Regions from separate parts of the Cupriavidus sp. FW305-26 genome, predicted to be linked through region 2. Evidence: predicted binding sites of a transcription regulator. Region 2 holds the regulator's gene; the other holds the start of a gene.
The links. The regulator sigma-54, encoded in region 2, starts transcription at its own class of promoters, with help from an activator protein. The targets are predictions, from matches to a motif close to TGGCANGNAANCTGCTTT.
Positions count from the first base shown of each region.

Region 1: the regulator sigma-54 is predicted to act here: its motif matches at 2,435-2,452, upstream of AC3WQZ_RS23010 (phenol hydroxylase subunit).

Region 1 covers NZ_JBYTAH010000046.1:39,802-44,410, reverse strand. The annotation lists gene AC3WQZ_RS23025 (aromatic/alkene/methane monooxygenase hydroxylase/oxygenase subunit alpha) at 1-779, opposite strand, end outside; gene AC3WQZ_RS23020 (MmoB/DmpM family protein) at 815-1,096, opposite strand; gene AC3WQZ_RS23015 (aromatic/alkene monooxygenase hydroxylase subunit beta) at 1,129-2,124, opposite strand; gene AC3WQZ_RS23010 (phenol hydroxylase subunit) at 2,175-2,399, opposite strand; gene poxR (phenol degradation transcriptional regulator PoxR) at 2,901-4,609, opposite strand, start outside.
Region 2 covers NZ_JBYTAH010000032.1:49,330-53,938, reverse strand. The annotation lists gene hprK (HPr(Ser) kinase/phosphatase) at 1-337, opposite strand, end outside; gene ptsN (PTS IIA-like nitrogen regulatory protein PtsN) at 419-874, opposite strand; gene hpf (ribosome hibernation-promoting factor, HPF/YfiA family) at 1,331-1,681, opposite strand; gene AC3WQZ_RS18315 (RNA polymerase factor sigma-54) at 1,730-3,211, opposite strand; gene lptB (LPS export ABC transporter ATP-binding protein) at 3,346-4,146, opposite strand; gene lptA (lipopolysaccharide transport periplasmic protein LptA) at 4,215-4,609, opposite strand, start outside.

The sequences.
Region 1 (4,609 bases), on a different contig from region 2:
CACTTCTGCAGGATCGGGATATTGCCGGGGTCCTGCTCGCACAGGAACTTGACCACTTCCAGGCCCAGCGTCATGTGGCGCGACTCGTCGGACTGCGCGGAGAAGCCGAAGGTCACCGTGGCCATGTCGCCGTTGTAGGCGGCGCCGGACATGAACGGCATGAACAGCAGGTTGGTCAGCACATACTCGAACGAGAACGAGATCGCGGTGATGAACTCGAACGGCCCCGCGCTCATCGCGTCCTCGAAGTAGGACTTGGGCACCGACAGGTACCAGACCCGGTCGTGCATGTGGCGCCATTCGCCAAAGCCGTGGAAGTACTTGTTGTAGACCGACAGCGTGTGCAGCTGGGTCTGGGCGTGGCGCAGCTCGTCGACCGACTGCATCTGCGCCGCCACGCGCGCGCCGGCGCCGCGGAAATGCCGGCCCAGGTGCGCGTAGCCGCGGTGGGCGGCGTATTCCAGCGGCGTCACGCCGGTCAGGAACAGCCGCAGCGCGTTCAGGTAGCGCGGGTCGGATACGTTCAGGTGGCCGTTGTTCTGCACGAACGAGTCGATGATCGCGTACAGCTTGCGCTCCTTCTCCGACTGGTATTTCCAGTAGGCATCCATGGTCATGCGGAACGGGTCTTCCCATTTGTCCCAGTCGTGGATGCGGATGCCCTCGTACTTGTCGAACGGGAAGACCTTGTCCATCGGCTCGTAGGTCGTTTCCCAGGCCAGGTCCCGCGTCATCGAGGCGTACTTCTCGCGCAGGTTGAGCTTCTTGCGTGCGTCCATGATGTCTCCGTGATGTTCTGTGTGCCGCTGCCCGGTCAGGCGTTCCAGCGCAGCGTGAAGGCGTCTTCGTCTTCGTCGATGTTTCCGCACAGCGAGATCAGGTTCAGGTGGATCTCCTGCAGGTCCCAGTCGCGGCCGAGCTTGCCGGCCACCAGTTCGCGCACGATGGTCAGGTGGCCGGGGGCGTCGATCTTGACCATGGCGGGAAACTGCGACACCACCGCATGCGGGTTGGCCTCGGTGATGGCGTCGATGATGGGTCGGGTGTCGTCGTTGTTCTGCAGGGCGATATAGACGTTGGCAGCGGTGGCTGACATGGCGTGTCTCCGTGGGGTACGTCGTGGGCGGATCAGGCAGCCAGGCCGAGCCTGCCCAGGCGGACTTCGAACTGCTCGCGGCACAGCGCCACCATCTGCGCGCCGTCTTCGCCGGTGAGCGCATCGGCCACCGGCACCAGCGCCTGCGCCACCTCGGCGCAGGCGGCGCGCGCCCAGCCCGACAGCAGCGCGCGGTTGGCGTCGGACTCGGCCGCTGCGGCCTGGATCACGGCATCGACCCAGCGTGCGTGCTCGTCGCGCCAGTCGTTCATGAATTCGGTCAGCACCGCCAGCCCGGTGCCGCAGGCGCGCGCGATCACCGCGTCGGCATGCTGGTAGACCAGCGGGTAGAGCAGTCCGTCGAGCACCAGGTTCTGTGCGACGAAGGTCTCGAACCAGTCCCCGGTGACAAAGGTGTGCTCGACAAAGCGGCGCAGCGGCTGCCACGCGGCGCTCTCCAGCCAGGCCACCCTGGCCCGCTCCAGCGCCACGCCGGTATTGCCGTCCAGCAGCATGCCGATGCGCGACAGGTATTGGGCGATACCCAGGCGGTCCATCGCGCAATAGGTGCAGGCCTGCGTGATGGCCGTGCCCCAGCCATAGTCGGCGCAGTAGAAGTTGTTCATGTTGGCGCCCCACTCCACATGGCGCAGCGGCAGCAAGCCAACGGCCAGGCGTTCCTGCCATTCGGCCGGCAGCGCCTGCAGCAGCCCGCGCTTCTCGACGAAGGCAAAGCTCTTCTCGGTTGCATCCTGCTGGCGCCCACGCGCGGTCACGTAGGCGCCGTAGTAGAACTGGCGCGGGTCCTTCAGCGCGTACCAGTCCTGCATCACGATCGCCGTGCGGCGCTTGTCATACAGCTCGAAGCCTGGGTCCCAGGTGGGGCGGTAGTGGAAGTTCACCTCAGACTGCACGTCGTAGGTCGCCTCCTGGTAGCGCGACGCCGGCTTGTCGCCGAAGCGGCGCGCGACATGGCCGTAGGTCTGGCGCAGCGGCTGGATCTGCTGGGTCTTGATATCGACTTGCATCGCTTGGTCTCCTGTATCCCTTCTCTCTTTGTGATGCGGTGGCTGCGGCGTCAGTCGTCGGCTTGCGGCTGCGGCGCGGTTTCCAGCGGGGGCAGGAAGCGCACGCGGTTGACGCAGCAGAAGGCTTCGAACATCGGTTCCGGCATGATCAGTTCGACGTTGAGCTCCGGGTCGGCCACGCTGAAGGCGAACTGCACAAACCCTTCGGGGGTGCGGCCCTCGACCCGCACATAGCGCGGCGTGGCTTCGAACAGGGGAACCGACGGGGTGTTCATGGCGCGCTCCGTTGCGTTGGCTGGACGCAGGCCTTACTGCGAAGACCGTGCCAGCAAGCGCGAAGCGTTGTGGGACAAGGGTTACGGGGAATTGGCGATGGCGAGCGTGCGCGTTAACCCGGAAAGGTCCGCGCGAAACGCATCGATGAATTGATGAAGCTGCGCACAGGTCTTAATCAAATGATCAAAAGCCGCGCCGGGCGGGCGTTTGCGGGCAGCGAGCAGATGCGGATGGGATTGCCCTGCGGCGCAGCAGCGTGCGTGGGCAACCTGGGTGAGAAGACTTGATCTGGCAGGGAAAAATCGCTGGCGCGGTGCAGCATCGGGCAACTTCGGGCCGATGCGCGGCCCGGAGGGGCTGCATCAAATGATCAAGTGGGGAAGAAGCTGGAATTCGAGGCGCGTGGAAGACGCGATCGATGTTGATGACCACCGGCGCGCTCCCTCTCCCGCAAGCGGGAGAGGGAGCAAACCCTCGGCACTTGAGGCGAGGAAACGGCGTCAGTTACCGTTGCCGTGCCCGTTACCGGCACGCGTACCGCGCATCTTCCACCGATACGCCAGCTGCGGCCGCGTAATGCCGAGCAACCGCGCCGCCTGGCTCATGTTGCCGTCGGCGCGCTGCATGGCCGCCTCCATCAGCACGGTCTCGACGTCGCCCAGCGCCAGTTGCTGCTCTGACATCTGGTCCAGCAGCGCATGGACCGCGGCTTCGCGCAGGTCTGGCAAGGTGCCGCCCGCGCCCAGCCGCGGCGCGGTATCCACCACCGGTGCCACGGTGCCCGGCAGGAACAGGTGGTCGGCGGTGATCTGGCCGCCCTGGCTGGCCAGGATCACGCCGCGCTCGATCACGTTCTCCAGTTCGCGCACATTGCCGGGCCAGTCATAGTGGCGCAGCTCGGCCAGCGCGCGGTCGGTGATGCCGACGATGCGCTTGCCGTGGCGCGCGCCGTAGCGGGCCACGAAGCGCTCGGCCAGCGGCCGGATGTCGTCCAGGCGCTCGCGCAGCGGCGGGATCGTGACCGGGTAGACGTTGAGGCGGTAGTACAGGTCCTTGCGGAAGGTGCCCTGCTTCACGGCTTCGGCCAGGTCGACATTGGTGGCGGCCACCAGCCGCACATCCACCTTGCGCGTGCCGGTGCCGCCCACGCGCTCGACCTCGCCTTCCTGCAGCACGCGCAGCAGCTTGGACTGGGCAGAGGCCGACAGCTCGCCCAGTTCGTCCAGGAACAGCGTGCCGCCATGCGCACGCTCGAAGCGCCCGGGGCGCGACTGGCTGGCGCCGGTGAAGGCGCCCTTTTCCACGCCGAACAGCTCGGACTCGATCAGCTCATCGGGAATCGCCGCGCAGTTCACGGCAATGAAGGGCTTATCGGCGCGCCCGCTCACGCTGTGCAGCGCCTGCGCGAACCGCTCCTTGCCCACGCCGGTCTCGCCCAGCAGCAGCACCGTCACGTTGCTGGCCGCGGCCCGCTGCAGCAGGCCCCAGGCGGCACGGAAGCCGGGCGAGGTGCCGACCAGGTCGGCCGGCGTGGCCGGGGTGCCCTGCAGCGCGCGCAGGTGCTCTACCTCGCTCTGCAAGGCGATGATGGTTTCGATCACGGGATCGGGCTGGTACAGCGCCAGCGCCTGCGCGCCGTCTTCCCAGGCTTCCACCGGCTTGCCGATGATGCGGCAGTGCGGATGGCCGCAGGCGATGCACTCGACCTCGCGGTACAGGATGGTGCGCCCCATCAGCGCCGAGGTGTAGCCGGTGGCGTAGCCGATCTGCATCCAGCAGGCAGGCTCGTCGACGATGCCGAACAGCTGGCGGTGGACGTCGCCCTCGAAGGAGTCTTCCCACAGGAATTCGCCATCGTAGATGCCGGCGGCGATGTCGATGTCGACCTTGACCGGCGTGACCCGCACCACCCCCTCGATGGTATGCAGGCAGGGCCCGATCTCCAGCTGGCCGAAGTCGCTGTGGCCGGCGCGCAGCTTGCGCGCGACCTCCGCATCGCGCATGCCCGAATGGAAGCCCATGCGCATGAACAGGCCGCGCGCGCGCTCCATGCCCAGGGTGTCCACCAGTTCCTTGCGCAGCGCGCCCAGGGCGGCGGTATGGATCAGGATCATGCGCTGCTCGTCCAGCCAGATCGCACCCTCCTCCATGGCGAAGCGCAGGCGGCGGGCGAGATCGGCCAGGCCATCGCGCATGGTGGCCGAGAACT
Region 2 (4,609 bases):
AGCGCGTGCAGCGCAGTTCCAGGTCGGGCGGCGGCTCCATGCCGTCGGCGATCACCAGGAAGGGCGGCTCCAGCAGGATCAGCTCGCCCATCTGGCGCTTGCGGGTCTCGTCGTCCAGCCGCTGGTAATAAGTGATCTCGGGCTTGCCGAGCACCTGGATGCGGTTGGGGTGGATCAGATTCAGGTGGCCCACCAGGTCGGCGGCGGAGGTGGCTTCGCGGGCGAACTCCACATCGAAGGCGCGATCCGCACCTTCCAGGCCGGCCACCCACGAGAGTTTGATGTCGGCTGCGTTGTCGTCGAAGATGGACTGGGAGGTGACGCCGGTGAGTTCCATGCGGTATGACTGGTGGGGCGGTTTGCGAAGCGCCTTGGCGCCTGCCCGGTCTGGTGCCGGCCCGCTTGAGGGATCAGGGGATCAGGGATGCCATGCGATCAGCAACTGATGGACGGCATCGGGCGTGGGCAGCGTGGCCAGCCCTTCACGCATGTCGCGGTCGGAAAGCAGTTGCGCGATTTCGGACAGGATTTCCAGGTGCTGCTGCGTAGCCTGTTCGGGCACCAGCAGGAAGATCAGCAGCGATACCGGCTTGCCATCGGGCGATTCGAACGGAATTGGTTCGGCCAGGCGCATGAACGCGGCCAGCGGCTGCTTCAGGCCCTTGATGCGGCCGTGCGGGATTGCCACGCCGGCGCCCAGGCCGGTGGATCCAAGCGACTCGCGCGCGAACAGGTTGTCCGTCACGATGGCGCGCGCCACACCATGGTTGTTCTCGAAGAGGAGCCCGGCCTGCTCGAACACACGCTTCTTGCTGGTGACGCTGACGTCGAGGGTGATGTTGCCGGGTGGCAGCAATTTGGCCAAACGATTCATGGGCGATGCGCAGGATTTCAGTTAGCGGGCGGACCGTTCCGCCGGGCAGTGGGCTGGCTCCGGCCTGCCGTTGGCCTGGCCGGAGGCGTCCGGCCCATTATAGAGCAGCGACTACTCCCGCATTGTGCAGCGCAACGGGGCAAGCCGGTGCAGAAAGATACATGGTGATGCAATGGTGCCTCCGCGGCGGGGAGCCGGTGCACCGGTGCGGGGCACGGCCAGGATTCCCTCTCTTTGTATGGCGCAGCATACACCTTGGCGCAGCGCTTGCGAACACCCTTGCTCATTCGGGTGAAAAGCATCGGCTCCGGCGCCACAGCCGGGGCGCGCCGCCAGTGCGGGCGCGGCATGCCGGCGGCAACCGGGAACGCGAGGGCGCAAAAAAGCCGCGCTTCTTGGCGCGGCTTGCCTGTTCAATCCTGATTCAGCAGCCCGCTGCGGGGCTGCCGGGCACGGTCATTGCTGCATTTGCGCTGCGGCCATCTGGTACTTGACCGCTTCGCGGTCGTGGCCTTGCACGCGATCCTTGTAGCGGATCACCTGACGGTCCAGCTTGTCGACGAGTGCGTCGATCGCTGCATACAGGTCTTCGTGATGCGCTTCGACAAAGATGTCCTTGCCCTTGAGATGTAGATTGATTTCCGCGTACTGACGCCGGTCCTTTTCCTTATGGTTGTCGACAGAGAGCAGCACACTAACGCCAATGACTTGATCGAAATGCCTGACGATTCGCTCCAGCTTCGTTTCCACGTACTCACGCAGAGGGGGCGTGATGTCCAGGTGGTGTCCACTGATCTTGAAGTTCATAGCGCTTCTCCTTCTGAAAGAGCCTCACCAGGCAGGCGGTGGGCTCGGCTACAAAGACTTGCGGAGATTGACTGCGGGGATCTTCAGGGCTTCGCGATACTTGGCAACGGTGCGGCGTGCGACAACGAAGCCTTGTTCGCCCAGCAGTTCGGCAATGCGACTGTCGGAAAGGGGATTCCTCGGGTCTTCGGCTCCTATCAGTTGCTTGATCAAGGCGCGGATGGCCGTTGACGAAGCCGCGCCACCGGTTTCGGTGGACACGTGGCTGCCGAAGAAGTACTTCAGTTCGAAAGTACCCATCGGCGTTGCCATATATTTATTGGTCGTCACCCGGGAGATGGTTGACTCGTGTAAACCCAGTGTATCGGCAATCTCCCGCAAAACCAAGGGGCGCATGGCGATTTCGCCGTGGCTGAAAAAGTTCTTTTGACGCTCGACAATGGCCTGCGAGACACGCAGGATTGTGTCGAACCTCTGCTGGATGTTCTTGATCAGCCAGCGCGCCTCCTGCAGCTTCTGCTGCAGCCCGGCGGTGCCGGACTCACCCTTTGCGCCACGCAGGATTTGCGCATACATGTCATTGATGCGCAGCCTCGGCATCACATCCGGATTGAGCTGCGCGATCCAGCCGCCGCCACCCTTGCGCACGAACACGTCCGGCACCACGAAGTCCGCCTCCGGGCGGCTGTATGCATGGCCGGGGTAGGGCGCCAGCGAACGGATCAGTTCGTGTGCGGACTTCAGCGCCGCTTCATCCACCTGCAGCGCCTTCTTCAGCCGCGTGTAGTCGCGTACTGCGAGCAACTCCAGGTGGTTGGTCACGATGTTCAGGGCCAGTTCGCGCTGCGGGTGCGTCAGGCGCCGCAACTGCAGGGCCAGGCACTCGGCGGCGTTGCGCGCGCCCACGCCGGGCGGGTCGAAGCTCTGCAGCAGCGTGAGGATGGCGTGGACCTCCTCGATCTCGAACTCGAGTTCTTCCGGCAACTCCGTGCAGATCTCCTCAAGCGATGCGCTCAGGTAGCCATCGTCGTCGAGCGATTCGATCAGGAAGATGGCCAGGCCCTTGTCGCGCGCCGAGATCTTCAGCGGCGTGAGCTGTTCCATCAGGTACTCGCGCAGCGTGGGCTCGGCTTCGCGCAGCTGCATCGGCGTTTTTTCGTCCTCGTCGCCCTGGGGGCGGCGGGCAAAGTCGTCCAGGCTCCAGTCGCCGCTGCCATAGTCGTCGCCGTTGCCGCTGTCGCCATAGCTGTCGTCGTCAGCCGCGCCGTCGGCGCGGGCCTCGCCATTGCCCTGCGGCTCTGCCGGCGCGGGCGCCGGTGCGCTCTGCAGGTTGACCGAGCCATCGGCCGCCACGCGCAGCGGGCTTTCGATCCAGTCGTTCTCGCGTTCGAGCAGAGGGTTTTCCGTCAGTGCCTGTTCGACCTCTTGCTGCAGTTCCAGCGTGGAAAGCTGCAGCAGCCGGATCGACTGCTGCAGTTGCGGGGTCAGGGCCAGATGCTGGGAAAGGCGGAGCTGTAGCGACGGTTTCATGCGACCTATTCTATGCGCATCTTTCCGTTGTTGGAACGGAAATTGCTATCGCTTATGCGGTCTGATCGCTGCTGGCTGTGGCAGGCCCACGTGCGCCCGCGAATAGGCCTGCCGCTCCATGGCAGGCCGCTGCATCACATGCGGAAGTTCTCACCCAGGTAGACGCGCCGCACTGCGTCATTGGCGATGATTTCCTCGGGCTGGCCCGCGGCCAGCACCGTGCCTTCGCTGATGATGTAGGCGTGGTCGCAGATGCCGAGCGTCTCGCGCACGTTGTGGTCGGTGATCAGCACGCCGATATTGCGTGCCTTGAGGAAGCTGACGATGCGCTGGATCTCGCCCACGGCGATCGGGTCCACGCCGGCGAAGGGTTCGTCCAGCAGGATGAAGCGCGGCGACGACGCCAGCGCGCGCGCGATTTCCACGCGGCGGCGCTCGCCGCCCGACAGCGACAGCGCCGGGTTGTTGCGCAGGTGCGCGATCTGCAGGTCGTCGAGCAGCGAATCCAGGCGGCGCTCGATCTCGGCCTTGGGCAGTGGCTTGCCGTTGCTCACCTGCAGCTCCAGCACCGCGCGGATGTTCTCTTCGACGTTGAGCTTGCGGAATACCGAGGCTTCCTGCGGCAGGTACGACAGCCCCATGCGCGCGCGCTCGTGGATCGGCAGGCCGCTGATGTGGTCGCCGTCGAGCACGATATCGCCTTCGTCCAGCGCCACCAGGCCCACGATCATGTAGAAGGAGGTGGTCTTGCCCGCGCCGTTGGGCCCGAGCAGGCCGACCACCTCGCCGCTCTTCACGTCGAGCGAGACGTCCTTGACCACCGTGCGCGAGCCATAGCGTTTCTTCAGGTGGCGCACGACCAGCGTGCTGCCGCCGGCAAGGACGGTGGAGGCTTCGACGGAAGGCTTGTCGGCGATGGTTGCGGTATCGGTCATTGGCACAGTCTGGCGTTCAGGCGTTTCTGGCGCCGGCCGCATGCGATGCACGCAGCCGGCGCCAGGCGTCAGGGTTTGTTGGCAGGCGCGGGCGCCGGCTTCAGGTCCAGCGGCGAGCCGCCGCTGCCCGTGGCGCCGGCCTTCTGGTCCTGGCGCGGCGACAGCACCGCGCGCACGCGGCCGGACGGATTGGCGGCCGCGGCGTCGCCGCTACCGCCGCCGGCAGCCGTGTAGAACTCCTTGCGGCTGTCGTAGGTCAGCACCGCGCCGCGGATCTCGTCGACCTGCTTGGCGCCCTGCAGGCGCGCCATGCGGGCATTGCCGATCAGCTTGGAGTACTCCTGCTTGCCGTCGTACTCGATGCGGTCGCCCCAGCCGTCGATGTATTCGTCGACGCCTTCGCGCTTCTGCCGGATGTAGGCCTGCTTGCCCGGCTTGGCGGTGGCCACCGCGAACTGGTAGC